2 regions of the Barrientosiimonas endolithica genome follow, and region 1 is predicted to be linked to the other one. Evidence: riboswitches for the same ligand, from Rfam matches in the RefSeq annotation. Region 1 holds a riboswitch; the other holds the start of a gene.

Region 1 (7,423 bases):
AGCACGGTGAGCCAGCCGATCATGAGGAACAGCAACGCCTTGAACGCGGCGTGGCTGACCAGGTGCATGATCGCCAGGTCGGGGCCGGCGGTGCTCGGCACGACGGTCAGCGCGACGAGCATCAGACCCACCTGGCTGACGGTCGACCAGGCGAGCAGCCGCTTGAGGTCGTCCTGGAAGAACGCCAGGGCCGCGGCGAGCACGGCGGTGGCGCCGGCCAGCACGAGCAGCACGTTGCGGGCGACCGGGGCGGCGTGCAGCAGCGGCAGCAGGTGGGCGAGCACGACGGTGCCCGCGGCGACCATCGTCGCGGCGTGGATGAGCGCCGAGGCGGGGGTCGGACCCTCCATCGCGTCGGGCAGCCAGTCCTGGAAGGGCAGCTGGGCGCTCTTGCCGAGCACGCCGCACACGACGCCGAGCATCGCGACGGTGAGCACCGTCTGCGCGCCGGCCAGCGGGGGTTCGGTGAACCAGGCGACCACCGCGGGGATCGACGTGGTGCCGGCGCTGGTGGCCAGCAGCGCGAACCCGAGCACCAGCGGCGCGTCGGCGAGCCGGGTGACCAGGAACGACTTGTACGCCGCCCGCCTCGCCTTCTCGCGGGCGGAGTCGTGGCCGATGAGCAGGTAGGAGCACCAGCCCATCAGCTCCCAGCCGACGAGGGTGAGCAGCAGGTCGCCGGACAGCACGACAAGCTGCATGCCGGCGGTGAAGATGCCCACGGTCGCGGCGAACTGGCGGTAGCGCGGGTCGGTCCACAGGTACCACCGGGCGAACGCCTGCACCGCGAACGAGACGACCGCGACGGCCGCCGCGACCAGCACGTTCCACCGGTTGACCTGCAGCCGGAGCGGGACGTCGAGGGCGGGTCCGACCGGCAGCGACCCGATGGTCTGCGGCCCGGTGACGGCGACGCCGGTGACCTGCTGGGCGAGCAGCACCCCGGCCGCGGCCATCCCGACGAGCGCGGCGAGCAGCGCGATCACCGCGGTGGCGCGGCCGCTGCGGCGCACGAGCGGCAGGGTCAGCAGACCGCCCACGGCCGGCGCGAGGACGGCCAGGTGGCTCGGCTGGAGCGGCCCGGCGACGGCGAGGTTCACGCGTCGTCCTCGCCGCGTCGGGTCAGGTCGACGTCGCCGCGCGCGCGGTAGACCGCGACGACGGCCGCCAGGGCGACGGCGATCTCGGCGGCGGCGATGGTGATGAGGAAGATCGTGAGCGTCTGGCCGGCGACCAGCGGGTCGGGCCGGGCGGCGCCCATGGTGACCAGCAGCAGGCCGGCTGCGGCGAGCAGCAGCTCGACGCCGATGAGCATGAGCACCGCGTTGCGGCGCGCGACGATGCCGTAGACCCCCGTGGCGACCAGGACGCCGACCAGCACGAGCGGCAGCTGCAGGTGGATCACCGCTCCTCCCCCGCGAGCTCCTCGGGGGTGGCGGCGACCTGCAGCCGCGACATCGCGAGCGCGGCCACGAGCCCGACGAGCAGCAGCAGCGACAACAGCTCGAACGGCCACACCCAGGTGCCGAAGAGCCGGGTCGCGAGCGCCTCGGTGCCGGGCGAGCGCACGTCGGCGCGGCCGGCGTACGCACTGATCAGGACCGCCGCGACCAGACCGCCGGTGCCCGCGGCGACGACCAGGCCGGCGAGGCGGGTCAGCGGGCTGGTGTCGTGGGCGGTGGTCGGGCCGGTGGGGGCGCGGGTGAGCATGAGCGCGAAGATCACCAGCACGACGATCGCCCCGACGTAGACGATCAGCTGCACCAGCGCCACGAGCTCGGCGCCGAGCACGAGGTAGCAGCCGCTCAGCGCGCCCAGGCTCACCACGAGCCACAGCGCGGCGTGCAGCAGCTGCTTGGTGGTGACGGCGCGCACGGCAGCGCCAGCGGTGACCAACCCGGCGAGCACGAAGAAGACGTCGTGCGTCGTCATGCGTCGCCGGCCCTGTGGTCGTCGGACGTCGGGTCGGTCTTGGCCTCGCCGGTCTTGGCGTCGCCGGCCTTCGGGTCCTCGGGCGAGGCGGACGTACGGATGACGCGGGGGCCGCGCGCCGGCTTGCGGGCGGCGAGGGCCTCGGTGGGCTCGGCCGCGCCGGGGTCGAGCGGCGGGGGCGGCGGCACGGTGGGCATCCACTCCTCCAGCTGCTCCTTCTCGTGCAGCAGGTCGCGGATGTCGTGCTCGGCGTACTCGAAGTGCGGGCTCCAGAACAGCGCGTCGAACGGGCAGACCTCGATGCAGATCCCGCAGTACATGCACAGGCTGAAGTCGATCGCGAACCGGTCCAGGACGTTCTGCTGGCGGTCGCGCCCGCCCTCGGGGCCGGCGGGGATCGTCTCCTTGTGCGAGTCGATGTAGATGCACCAGTCGGGGCACTCGCGCGCGCAGAGCATGCACGAGGTGCAGTTCTCGGCGAGCAGCGCGATGACGCCGCGGGTGCGCGGCGCCAGGTCGGGCTGGCGCTCGGGGTACTGGTGGGTGTGCGCAGGTCGGGCCATCGTCCGGGCGGTGGTGGCCATGCCCTTGACGAGGCCCGGGACGAGGCTGCGTCGGTTGCTGGGCCCAGGCATCACGTGATCCGTCCGAGGTGGCTCCTTCGGGAACGCTCGCACGCTACCGGCCAGGAGGGACGTGACCTAGCAGCCGCTCCGAGAACGGACATCACGCGGTGAGGACGACGCCGACGCCGGTGATCGCCAGCTGCACCAGGGCCAGCGGCACCAGGCCCAACCAGGCGAGTCGCTGCAGCTGGTCCTCGCGCAGCCGCGGCCACGACACGCGCATCCAGATGATGAGCAGCGCGACCGCGAACCCCTTGAGCAGCGTCCACAGCCAGCCGAGCGCGCCGTCGAACGGGCCCGTCCAGCCGCCGAGGTAGACCACGGCGACCAGCAGCGACATCACGACGATCCCGGCGTACTCGGCGAGCAGGAAGAACGCGAAGCGCAGCCCGGTGAACTCGGTGTAGGGGCCCATCACGACCTCGGAGTCGGCGATGGGCATGTCGAACGGCGGGCGCTGCAGCTCGGCGGTCGCCGCCACCAGCAGCACCAGGGCCGCCGGTGCCTGCCACAGCAGCCACCACGGCGTCCACGCGTGCGCGATTCCGGTGAGCGAGAGGGTGCCGCCGGCGAGGGCGAACGAGGCGCAGGCCAGGATCAGCGGCAGCTCGTAGCTGACGAGCTGGGCGGCCGAGCGCATCGCGCCGACGAGGGCGTACTTGTTGCCCGAGCCCCAGCCGGCCATCAGCGTGCCGAGGGCGCCGACGCCCGAGACGGCCAGCAGCACCAGCAGGCTCGCGGGCACGTCGGCGCCGACCAGGGTCGGCGAGAACGGCACGACGGCCATCGCGAGGAGGTACGCCACCAGCGCCACCGCGGGCGCGGCCCGGAAGACCCATCGGTCGGCGGCCGCCGGGACGATGTCCTCCTTCTGCGTGAACTTCACGCCGTCGGCGATCAGCTGGGCCCAGCCGTGGAACCCGCCGGCGTGCATCGGGCCGAGGCGGCCCTGCATGTGGGCCATCACCTTGTGCTCGGTCTGGCCGACGAGCAACGGCAGCACCAGGAAGGCCACGAGCACGAGCGCGGCGCGCACGCCGGCCTCGAGCCAGGTCATCTCCATCACCGCGGCCCCCACGAGGTGTCGGGCACGCCGGGCGGCAGGTTCTTGCGGCGGCCGCGGCGGGGCGCGGGCGAATCGCCCGACTCCCCAGGGTCTTTCGCGCCCGGCCACGGCTTGGAGACGCGCGCGGCGAGCACGAAGTCCTTGCGCAGCGGCCGCCCCTCGAAGCCCTCGGGGAGCAGCAGCGGGCGGATGCCGAGCCGGCTGCCGTCGTCGAAGTCGGTGAACTCCAGGCCGAACATCTCGTGCGTCTCGCGCTCGTGCCAGGCGGCGCCGCGCCACAGCGTCGTGAGGCTGCGCAGCGGCTCGGTCTCCGGCACGCGGGTGCGCACCAGGACCGACCGCAGCGCGCCGGGCGTGACGTCGTAGAGGTGGCTCACGACGTCGAGACCGCCCTCGTCACGGTCGGTCTCGTCGACGGCGGTGAGGAAGTCGAAGAACGCGAAGCCCTCGGCGCGCAGCTGCTCGTGGAGGGCGTACCACTCCTGCGGCGGGCAGTCCCGCCGCTCGGCGTCGAGGCTCATGACGGGTCGCCCTGCGGCGGCTCGGTCGGCTCGGCCGGCTGGTCCCGGCGCACGAGCGGGCGGGTGACCGCGCCGGCGAAGCGGCGCCGGTCGGCGTACGACCGGGTGGTCAGGCGCTCCTCGGCGATCTGCTGCTGCAGCACGAGGATGCCGTGCAGCAGCGCCTCGGGGCGGGGCGGGCAACCGGGCACGTAGACGTCGACCGGGATCAGCTGGTCGACGCCCTTGGTGACGCAGTAGGAGTCCCAGTAGGGGCCGCCGGAGTTGGAGCAGGCGCCGAAGGAGATGACGTACTTCGGCTCGGGCATCTGGTCGTAGAGCCGGCGCACGGCCGGCGCCATCTTGTCGGTGACCGTGCCCGAGACGACCATCAGGTCAGCCTGGCGCGGGCCGGGGGCGAACGGGATGACGCCGAGCCGGATGAAGTCGTGCCGCGCCATGCTGCCGGCGATGAACTCGATGGCGCAGCAGGCGAGTCCGAAGTTGAAGACCCACAGCGAGTAGCGCCGCCCCCAGTTGAGGATCAGCCGCATCGGCTTGGGCGCGGCGGCCTGGAGCGGGCCGACGCGCGGGGTGGGCAGGTCGACGGTCACGGGGTCCACCTCAGCAGGCCGCGGCGCGCGGCGTGCGCGAGCCCCACGACCAGCACGCCGATGAAGATGCCCATCTCGACCAGGCTCGCGACCCCGAGGTCGGCGTCACGCAGCACCGTCGCCCACGGGAAGAGGTAGACCGCGTCGACCGCGAAAACGACGTAGAGGAAAGCGAATCCGAGATAGCGCACCTGCGACTGGGACCAGCCCTGACCGACCGGGTCGACGCCGGACTCGTACGTCGTCAGCCGGGCGGGCGTCTGCGACACCGGCGCCAGGAGCCGACGCATCAGCATCGCCGCACCGAACAGCAGCACTCCGGCGAGCGCGACGGCGACGACGACGAGATAGCCGACGAGAGGACCCTTCACGGGACCAGAGCCTAACGATCCGCTGCCGGTCGGTGAGGGAGGTCACCCCCGCTCGTTTTGACCTCTCCTTATGCGATGCATAACGTGGACGGCGGTCGAGAGACCCAGCGACAAGCCCTGGCTGGCTGGGCGGCAACCCTCACGGATGTGGCGGGGTGCTCCAGGTGAGACCCGGTCCGACAGCCCTGTCGGACAAGCACATTCGCGCGCCAGTGATCCTGGCGTGCAGTTTCTCGAGGAGTGCGTCCGACATGTCTTCCCCTCTTCCGGCGCGGACGCGACGGGCCAGATCCCGCCGCTGCCGCCGTACCCCGGGTCGCGCGGGCGGGGTGTGCGCACGGCGATCACCGCCGGCGGCCTCGTCGTCGCGCTGGCGGCCGGGTTCGGCCTGGGCCGCGCGACCGCGGACGACGGCGGCAGCGCCTCGGCCGACGAGCCGCGCGAGGTCACCATCGGCACCACCGAGGCGAGTGCGGAGTGGTGGCCGCCGCTGCAGCGGCTGGCCCGCGAGAACGGCATCGAGATCAAGCTCGTGTCGTTCTCCGACTACACCCAGCCCAACCCCGCGCTGGCGCAGGGGCAGACCGACCTCAACCTGTTCCAGCACCTGCAGTTCCTCGCGAGCTACAACAGCAACGACAACCAGGACCTCACCCCGATCGGGTCGACCCAGGTCGTGCCGCTGCCGCTGTACTCCAAGAAGCACACGGCGCTGAACCAGATCCCGCAGGGCGGCAAGATCGCCATCCCCAACGACCCCACCAACCAGGCGCGGGCGCTGCTCGTGCTGCAGCAGGCGGGGCTGCTGAGGCTCAAGGGCGGCGGCAACGCGCTGTCGACCCCGGCCGACATCGACCGTGCCGCCTCGAAGGTCACGGTGCAGCCGGTCGACGCCGCGCAGACCGTCGCGTCGCTGCCGTCGGTCGACGGCGCGGTCGTCAACAACAACTTCGCGCTCGACGGCAACCTCGACCCCAAGTCGGCGCTGTTCCAGGACGACCCGAAGAGCAAGGCGGCCGAGCCCTACATCAACGTCGTCGTCGCCCGCGCCGAGGACAAGGACGACCCGACTTACCGCAAGATCGCCCAGCTCTACCACTCCCCCGAGGTCGTCGCCGCGGTGAAGCGGCAGTCCAAGGGCACGTCGGTCGTCGTCGACCGCCCCGCCGACCAGCTCGGCAGCATCCTGACCCGGCTCGAGAAGGACGTGGCGGGGTCATGAGCGAGTCGATCATCAGCCTCGACCGGGTCGGCAAGACCTTCTCGCGGGGCGGGTCGCAGGTGACGGCGCTGGACGAGGTGACCCTGGACGTACGCCGGGGTGAGGTGTTCGCCGTCATCGGCTTCTCCGGTGCCGGCAAGAGCACGCTCGTGCGGCTGATCAACGGGCTGGAGCTGCCGACCAGCGGCACGGTCACCGTGCAGGGCCAGCAGCTGAACTCGTTGCGCCCCAAGCAGATCCGCGCGCTGCGCAGCGACATCGGCATGGTGTTCCAGCAGTTCAACCTGCTGCGCTCGCGCACGGTGTACGGCAACGTCGCCTACCCGCTCGAGGTCGCCGGGTGGAAGCCGGAGCAGATCTATCGGCGGATCACCGAGCTGCTGCACTTCGTCGGGCTGACCGAGCGCGCGTGGGCCTACCCGGAGGAGCTGTCCGGCGGGCAGAAGCAGCGCGTGGGCATCGCCCGGGCGCTCGCCACCAACCCGCCGATCCTGCTGGCCGACGAGTCGACCAGCGCGCTCGACCCGGACACCACGCGCGAGGTGCTCGCGCTGCTGCGCCGCGTCAACGAGGAGCTCGGCATCACCATCGTCGTGATCACCCACGAGATGGAGGTCGTGCGCAGCCTGGCCGACCGGGTGGCGGTGCTGGAGTCGGGGCGCCTGGCCGAGCTCGGCCCGGTGCGCGACATCTTCGCGAACCCGACGGCCGGGGCCACCCGGCGCCTCGTCGGCGCCACGCTCGACGCGGTGCCCGACGCCGACGACCTCGCGCAGCTGCGCACGCGGCACCGGGGGCGCATCGTCACCGTCACCGTGGCCGCGGGCCGCAGCCTCGGCGCGGTGCTCGGCCGCGCCAGCGAGCAGGGCGTCGAGCTGGAGATCGTGCACGGCGGCGTGACCTCGATGAAGGAGGAGGCGCTCGCGACGTTCACCCTGAGCCTGCGCGGCGAGCCGGACGCGGTGGAGCGGATGGTCGCCGAGCTGCGCGGCATCGGTGCGGTCGACGAGGCCGGTGACCACGGACGTACGGCGGGCGAACCGCTGCAGGAGGTGTCGGCCTGATGGGGAGCACCGACTGGGCCCAGCTCGG
Region 2 (7,423 bases), 1.6 Mb from region 1:
GTCGTTCAGCGCCTTGCCCTGCGGGGCGAAGATGCCGCCGTTGTCCTTCAGCAGGTCACCGCGCTCCATGCCCGGGCCGCGCGGCTTCGCGCCGACCAGCAGGGCGAGGTTGACCCCGTCGAAGACCTTGTTGGGGTCGTCGCCGGTCTCGACGCCCGCGAGCAGCGGGAACGCCGAGTCGTCGAGCTCCATGACGACGCCCTCGAGCGCCTTGAGCGCCGGGGTGACCTCGAGCAGCCGCAGCTCCACGGGGCGGTCCGGGCCGAAGATCGCACCGCTCGCGATGCGGAACAGCAGGCTGTAGCCGATGTTGCCGGCGGCGCCGGTGACGGCCACCTTGACGGGCGTGGTGCTCACGGGGTCTCCCCTTCGGGCGAGGCGGTTACGGATGCTTCGGACGCTACCTCACAGGTGGATCACGCTCTGGGCCAGGAGTGCCGCGAGCACGAACGACCCCGTCAGCGTCATCAGCGCGACGATCACCACGCGGGCGTCGAGGCTTACCTCGGCGGCTACCGTCTGGCCCACCACCCCCGGACCCCGCACCGAGCCCACCGACGAGGAGCCCGCATGACCGCCCTGCTCATCACCGACGTACGCCCGTGGGGCCGGAGCGCGACCGACGTCGCCGTCCTCGACGGCCGGATCGTGGCCGCGCTGCCCGAGGGGGTCGAGCCACAGGTGGTGCCGGGACGCGGCCGGCTGCTGCTGCCGTCGTTCTCCGACGTGCACGTGCACCTGGACTCCACCCGCATCGGGCTGCCGTTCCGCGAGCACACCGGCTCGCCGGGCATCTGGCCGATGGTGATGAACGACCGCGCCAACTGGCGCTCGGCAGAGCTTCCGGTCGCCGAGCGGGCCGAGCTGACCCTCGGCCGGATGATCGCCCGCGGCGCGACGCGGGTTCGCTCCTACGCCCAGATCGACGTCGACGCCGGGCTCGAGCGGTTCGACGCGGTGCGCCGGGCCAAGGAGGCCCACGCGGACCGCTGCGACGTCGCGGTCATCGCCTTCCCGCAGGCGGGGCTGCTGCGCGAGGAGGGGACGGTGCCGCTGCTCGAGGAGGCGCTGCGCCAGGGCGCCGACGTGATGGGCGGCATCGACCCGTGCACGCTCGACCGCGACCCCAAGGGCCACCTCGACGTGGTCTTCGACCTGGCCGAGCGGTACCAGGTCCCGATCGACATTCACCTGCACGAGCCCGGGCACCTCGGGGTGTTCAGCACCGACCTGGTGATCGAGCGGGTGCGCGCGCTCGGCATGCAGGGGCAGGTCACGATGTCCCACGCGTACGACCTCGGCTCGGTCGACGAGGCCACCACCCGGCGGCTGGTCGAGACGTTCGCCGAGCTCGACATCGCGATGGCCACCGTCGCCCCGGCCAGGCAGCAGGGACTGCCGCTGACGGCGCTCGCCGAGGCGGGCGTACGCGTGGGGCTGGGGGAGGACGGGCAGCGCGACTACTGGTCGCCCTACGGCAACGCGGACATGCTCGAGCGCACCTGGCAGCTGGCGTTCACCCACGGCTTCCGGGCCGACGAGCTCATCGAGCATTGCGTCGCGATCGCGACCGTGGGCGGCGCGGCGGTGCTCGACGCGACCGCGCCGCGGCTCGGCGGCGTCGCCGACCGGCCCGGTCTCGAGGTGGGCGACCCGGCCGAGCTGCTGCTGGTCGACGGCGAGACCGTGACCTCGGCGGTGATGGACCGCGGCACCGACCGCACGGTGATCCACGCCGGACGCGTGGTGGCCGACGGGCTGGCCCTGGTCCCAGGTGCTGGACAGGGCTTGCCCGACTGACGGACCTCTCAATAACGTCTCGTTATCCCATCCAGAGCTGCTGAGAGACCTGGCTCGTCGACGCCGCAGCAACCGCCTCGCCCGAGGAAGGTGCTAACGCCAGGACCGATGGCCGAGAGGACGCTCCGCGATGTCACAACCCCTCACCGTGCTGCCCCGACGAGACGCCCCGATCGACCTGCGCCCGGCCTTCCGGCAGGCGGCCAGCAGCGCCTGGGTCATCACCAGCTCGCACGCTGGTCAGCCGGTCGGCTTCACCGCGATCTCCGTGGTGTCGGTGTCGGTGGACCCGCCGCTGGTGTCGTTCAACCTCAACCTCACCAGCTCGAGCCGGTCGACGATCGAGCAGTCCGGTCGGGTGGCCCTGCACCTGCTCGCCGACGGGCAGGCCGACCTCGCCCGCCGCTTCTCCGCCGACCGCAGCCAGCGGTTCGCCTACGACGGCACCTGGCGCTGGCACGCCGACGAGCTGCCCGCGCTCACCGACCCGGTGCTGCGCCTGTCGGCCGCCGTGGTCGGGGTGCTGGAGGCCGGCGACAGCCTCGTCGTGACCGCGGAGGTCACCGACCTCGAGCGCGCCGAGGGCGTGCGTCCGCTGGTGCACCACGACGCGGTCTACCGCGCGCTCGACTGAGTCGCGCGCAGCGCACCGGACCTCGAGAACCCAAACCCCACAAGGAGTTTCACGCATGTCTGTCGACCCTCTGAAGTTCGCCTACTGGGTGCCCAACGTGTCCGGTGGTCTCGTCGTGAGCACGCTGCCGCAGCGCACGAACCACTCACCGGCGTACAACATCGACACGGCGCGCGTGGCCGAGCAGAACGGCTTCGAGTACGCCCTGACGCAGGTGCGCTACCTCGCGTCCTACGGCGCCGACGCCCAGCACGAGTCGACCTCGTTCTCGCAGCTGCTGCTCGCCAACACCGAGAAGCTGAAGGTCATCGCGGCCGTCCACCCGGGCTTCTGGCAGCCGGCGGTGCTCGCCAAGCTCGCGGCGACCGCGCAGGAGTGGAGCAACGACCGGTTCGCGCTCAACGTCGTGTCGGGCTGGTTCAAGCAGGAGTTCACCAACCTCGGTGAGCCGTGGCTGGACCACGAGGAGCGCTACCGCCGCTCCGAGGAGTTCATCGAGGTGCTCAAGGGCGCCTGGAGCACCGACGACTTCACCTTCCGCGGCGACTTCTACCGCACCCGCGACCTCACCTTCCGCCCGCAGCCGAGCACGCCGCCGGAGGTCTTCCAGGGCGGCAACTCCACCAGCGCGCGCAAGATGGCCGGCCGCCTGTCGGACTGGTACTTCATGAACGGCAACACCGTCGAGGACGTGCGTGACCAGGTCGAGGAGGTCTCCGGCTACGGCCAGGAGCATGACCGCCGACCGGGCTTCGGGCTCAACGGGTTCGCCGTCGTGCGCGACACCGAGGACGAGGCCCGCCAGGTGGTGCAGGACATCATCGACAACGCCGACGAGGACAAGGTCAAGGCGTTCGGCGAGGCCGTGAAGCAGGCCGGCAAGGCCAGCTCGGACGGCAAGGGCATGTGGGCCGGCTCCGACTTCAAGGACCTGGTGCAGTACAACGACGGCTTCAAGACCGGCCTCGTCGGCACGCCCGAGCAGGTCGCCCGCCGCATCGTCGAGTACAAGAAGGTCGGCGTCGACCTGCTGCTCGTCGGCTTCCTGCACGTGCAGGAGGAGGTCGAGCGCTTCGGCAAGGAGGTCATCCCGCTGGTGCGTGAGCTCGAGGGCGAGGCCGACGCCGAGCGCGGCGCCGCCTGACCAGGCCGGCTCAGACCTGGCCCGACTCCCACATCCGGGCGGCGATCTCGACCCGGTTCCGCACGCCCAGCTTGGTCTGGATGCTGCCGAGGTGGGTCTTGACCGTGCCGAGCGAGATGAACAGCTCGGCCGCCACCTCGGAGTTGGTACGTCCGCGCGCCACCAGGCGCGCGACGTCCAGCTCCCGCTCGGACAGGTCGGCGACGCCGGGCACGGCCGGCGCGGCCGAGCCGGCGGCGCGGGTGCGCTGCAGCAGACGCACGGTCAGCTCGGGGCTGATCAGCGCGTCCCCGCTGGCCGCCGCGCGGATCGCCGAGACCAGCAGGTCGGGTCCGGAGTCCTTCAGCAGGAAGCCGACCGCGCCGTCGGCCAGGGCGGTGTCGACGTAGTCGTCGTGGTCGAACGTCGTGACGATGACGACCCGGGTCTGGCCGGCGACCTGCCGGTTGACCGCGAGGCCGTCGAGCCTGGGCATGCGGATGTCGAGCAGCGCCACGTCGGGCCGCTCGCGCCGGATCGCCTCCAGCGCCTCGACCCCGTCGCGGCACTGCGCGACGACCTCGATGTCGTCGGCGCGCTCGAGGATCATCGCGAACCCCATGCGCACCATCTCCTGGTCGTCGGCGAGCACCACGCGGATCACGACGCACCGTCCTTCGGGTCGGCCAGGGGCAGGTCTGCCTCCAGGATCCACCGGTCCTGCTCGCGGCGGGTGTCGAGGCGGCCCCCGAGGCGTTCGAGCCGCTCGCGCGCCCCGACCAGGCCGTAACCGCTGCCGGGTCCGATGCCGCGAGTTCCGCTGCCGTCGTTGACGATCCGCAGACCGACACCCCCGGGGCGCTGCGTCACCGACACCTCCACGACGGTGGCCTCACCCGCGTGCCGGCGCACGTTGGTCAGCCCCTCCGACACGAGGCGCTGCAGCGCGGCGTCGTGCGCGGCGGGCAGGTCCAGGTCGTCGATCCGGGCGTCCACCCGGGCCCGGCCCGACGTGGCGAACTCCGCCACCAGGTCGCGCAGGCCGGCAGCCCCGCCGCCGGTCGGGCGCAGCTCGGCCTCCTCGTCGGCGCGCAGCGTCTGCACCATCGCGCGGATCTGGGCCAGCGCGTCGTGCCCCGACCGCTCGATGCGGCGCAGCACGTCGGCCGTGGTCGGGTCGGGCGTCGCGGCCGCCGCGGCCTGCGCGAGCACGACGATGCCGGTCACCTCGTGCGCGACGAGGTCGTGCAGCTCGCGGGCCATGCCGGCGCGCTCCTCGGCGACGGCCTGCCGCCGCGCGGTCACCGCCTGCTCCCGTCCCGAGCGCACCTGCAGCCCGACACCCACCGCGGTCGCCATCGCCGTGGCCAGGAACAGTGCGAGCAGCACCCCGGTGTCGGGCATCGTCAGCGGCGTCAGCACCGCCGCCGCGACCAGCGCGCACAGCGCCACCAGCTCGGCGTTGCCGCGCAGCCGCGACGCGAGCGCACCGGCGAGGGCGACGACCGCCCAGCCCAGCGTGATGGGCCACAGCTCGCGGCTCGTCGCGGTCGCGCTGAGCAGCACCAGCGCGGCCACGCCCGCCCAGCCGTACGCCGGTGCCGGCTCCCGCCTGCCCCGCGCCACCTGCAGGGCGCACCACGCGAGAACCGTTGCGGCAGCGACGGATCCGGCCAGCAGCAGCGGCGGCGGGTCGCTCACGGCCTCCAGCAGCGCCGCGGGCAGCAGCGGCCCGAGGATCAGCAGGGCGAGCCAGGGCATCGGGGCGCTCCTCGTGAACGGGGTTGCTCGCGCAGCCTACGCGCGGGGAGGCGCACCTCGTCGGCCTCGACCTCGACGAGCACGCCGCGCTCGGTGGCCGCGGGGGTGCCGACCATGCTCCACGAGGTGCCCTCGGGCAGCGCCGTGCGCAGCCGGTCGACGCCGGTGCCCCGCACGGTCAGGGTGCGCCCGTCGACCGAGGCCCGATAGGTCACCGTCCGGCCGTCGACGGTCGCGCGGTCGGTGTAGGCGTCGTTGCGGGTCAGCTGCGGCTTGCCCTGCTGGCCGTCGGCGTAGGGCAGCGTCACGAACATCCGGCTGCGGCCGACCTTGCCCTCGTCGGGGCGCAGCTCCTGCACGAGCAGCTGGCGCCGCGCGTCGCGACCCGGCGCCAGCTCGACGTACGCCGTCGACACCTCTCCGTTCAGGCTCGACACGACGTACGGCCGGCCGCGGACGTTCATCGCGCTCACCCGCTCCTCGGGATAGAGCGAGGTGACCGCGGTGCGGACATCGTCCTCGAGGGTGCGCTTGGCGAGCTGCTCGGAGGCGAGGCCGCCGCCGACGAGGAGGAGGGGCAGGACGAGCGGGACGATGACCCGGGAGGTGCGCATGGGAGTTCTCCGATCTCTGTGCAGGGTGGTGGTGAGGGACGAATCAGGTTGGGGCGGAACGGTTCTCAGGACTGCGCGGCCGAGCGGAGCAGGCCGCGGCTGGCCCGGATCGCCAGGTGCACGCCGGCCGCGCCGAGCACGATGGTGAGCACCAGCAGCAGGGCTCCGGTGCCGCTGACCGACCCGCCGGCGAGGGTGATCGGTGCCGCGGCGAACAGCCCGGCGAAGACCGCGAGCGAGGCGCACACGACCATCGGCGAGGTGCTCTCGAGCACCCGCGCGCGGTCCAGCGTCGGCAGCGGGACGCCTGCCTGCCAGAGCCGGCGGTAGTTCTCCCGGCGGTCGAGCACGGCGGCCGCCGCGACGATCCCGGTCGAGGCCGCGGCGACGAGGAACGACACCAGCAGCACCACCACGCTCGCGGCGCGGAAGTCGCGGGCGAACTGGTCGGCGCGGTTCTCCACGTCGCCGCCGCTCGCGGTGGGCGCGCCGGGGAAGGCCCGGGCGACGGCCGCGCGGGCGCGGTTCTCCTCGGCGGGGTCGGCGGGCAGCGGCACCACGACGGTGCTCCACGCGCGCTCGCCCGCGTCGAGGAAGAGCAGCGCGCCGCTGTCGTCGCCGCGCACGGGGGTGGCCTCGACGTCGGCGTCGGCCAGGGCGGACCGGGCCTTCGCGAGCGCGCCGGGAGCCTGCTCGGCGGTCACGGCGATCTCCAGCTCGCGCTCCTGACCCCACACGACCCCGCCGCCACCGACGGAGAACAGCGCGAGGAAGCCCGCGACGAAGCTGGCCATGACCAGCCCGGACACGCTGCGCCAGCCGGCGCGGGGGTCGTCCAGCAGCCGGCGGCCGGCGATGAGCCGGGCGCTGTCGGCGCGGCGCTGCGCCCGGCGTACGACCATCCGGCCGAGCAGCGTCACCACGACCGGGCCGACGATCGCGAGCACCCCGAACACCGCGGCGAACGCGATCAGCACGCCGACCGACGAGGTGTCGCCGTTGCGGGTGAGCTGGTGGAAGGCCAGGGCCGCGGCGCCGGCGGCGAGCACGCGCCACAGCAGCGGCATCGACTGGGCGTGCTGCTGGGCGACGCTGAGCGGGTCGCGCAGGATCCGCCGCACCGGCACCAGCGCGCTGGCGATGCCGAGGGCCGCGACGAGCGCGGTCACCGCGAGCAGCCCGAGCACACCGACCCACAGCTGACCGGGGGTGAACGCAGAGCCGCCGACCGGGATGCGGCTGACGAGAGGCAGGAGCAGGGCGTACGCCATCGCCCCCGCGAGCGCGCCCGTCACCGCGATCGCCCCGGCCTCGACGACCGCGACGCCCGCGACGGTGCGCCCGGAGGCGCCGGCGAGGCGCAGCCGTGCGAGGCGGTCGGCGCGACGGGAGGCGCCGAGCCGGGCCGCGGCGCCGGTCAGCGTGAGCACCGGGATGACCAGCAGGATCGAGGCCACCAGCGCGAGCTGGACGTAGCCGCGCTCGTCGCTC

What was found. A riboswitch is a leader RNA that binds a small molecule or an ion and turns the genes downstream of it on or off. The one in region 1 is predicted to bind S-adenosylmethionine.
Region 2: linked by a shared signal. The riboswitch ahead of QUE40_RS13230 (flavin reductase family protein) and the one ahead of QUE40_RS02610 (MetQ/NlpA family ABC transporter substrate-binding protein) in region 1 are both predicted to bind S-adenosylmethionine.

What each region holds. Positions count from the first base shown of each region.
Region 1 covers NZ_AP027735.1:520,697-528,119, reverse strand. The annotation lists gene QUE40_RS02650 (NADH-quinone oxidoreductase subunit 5 family protein) at 1-1,100, opposite strand, end outside; gene nuoK (NADH-quinone oxidoreductase subunit NuoK) at 1,097-1,405, opposite strand; gene QUE40_RS02640 (NADH-quinone oxidoreductase subunit J family protein) at 1,402-1,932, opposite strand; gene QUE40_RS02635 (NuoI/complex I 23 kDa subunit family protein) at 1,929-2,567, opposite strand; gene QUE40_RS02630 (complex I subunit 1/NuoH family protein) at 2,659-3,615, opposite strand; gene QUE40_RS02625 (NADH-quinone oxidoreductase subunit C) at 3,621-4,145, opposite strand; gene QUE40_RS02620 (NADH-quinone oxidoreductase subunit B) at 4,142-4,678, opposite strand; gene QUE40_RS02615 (NADH-quinone oxidoreductase subunit A) at 4,735-5,109, opposite strand; SAM riboswitch class IV at 5,203-5,314, shown strand; gene QUE40_RS02610 (MetQ/NlpA family ABC transporter substrate-binding protein) at 5,333-6,331, shown strand; gene QUE40_RS02605 (methionine ABC transporter ATP-binding protein) at 6,328-7,395, shown strand; gene QUE40_RS02600 (methionine ABC transporter permease) at 7,395-7,423, shown strand, end outside.
Region 2 covers NZ_AP027735.1:2,603,607-2,611,029, reverse strand. The annotation lists gene QUE40_RS13245 (malate dehydrogenase) at 1-357, opposite strand, end outside; gene QUE40_RS13240 (hypothetical protein) at 406-528, opposite strand; gene QUE40_RS13235 (amidohydrolase family protein) at 571-1,800, shown strand; SAM riboswitch class I at 1,825-1,915, shown strand; gene QUE40_RS13230 (flavin reductase family protein) at 1,931-2,434, shown strand; gene sfnG (dimethylsulfone monooxygenase SfnG) at 2,490-3,578, shown strand; gene QUE40_RS13220 (response regulator) at 3,589-4,188, opposite strand; gene QUE40_RS13215 (sensor histidine kinase) at 4,218-5,318, opposite strand; gene QUE40_RS13210 (hypothetical protein) at 5,297-5,932, opposite strand; gene QUE40_RS13205 (ABC transporter permease family protein) at 5,998-7,423, opposite strand, start outside.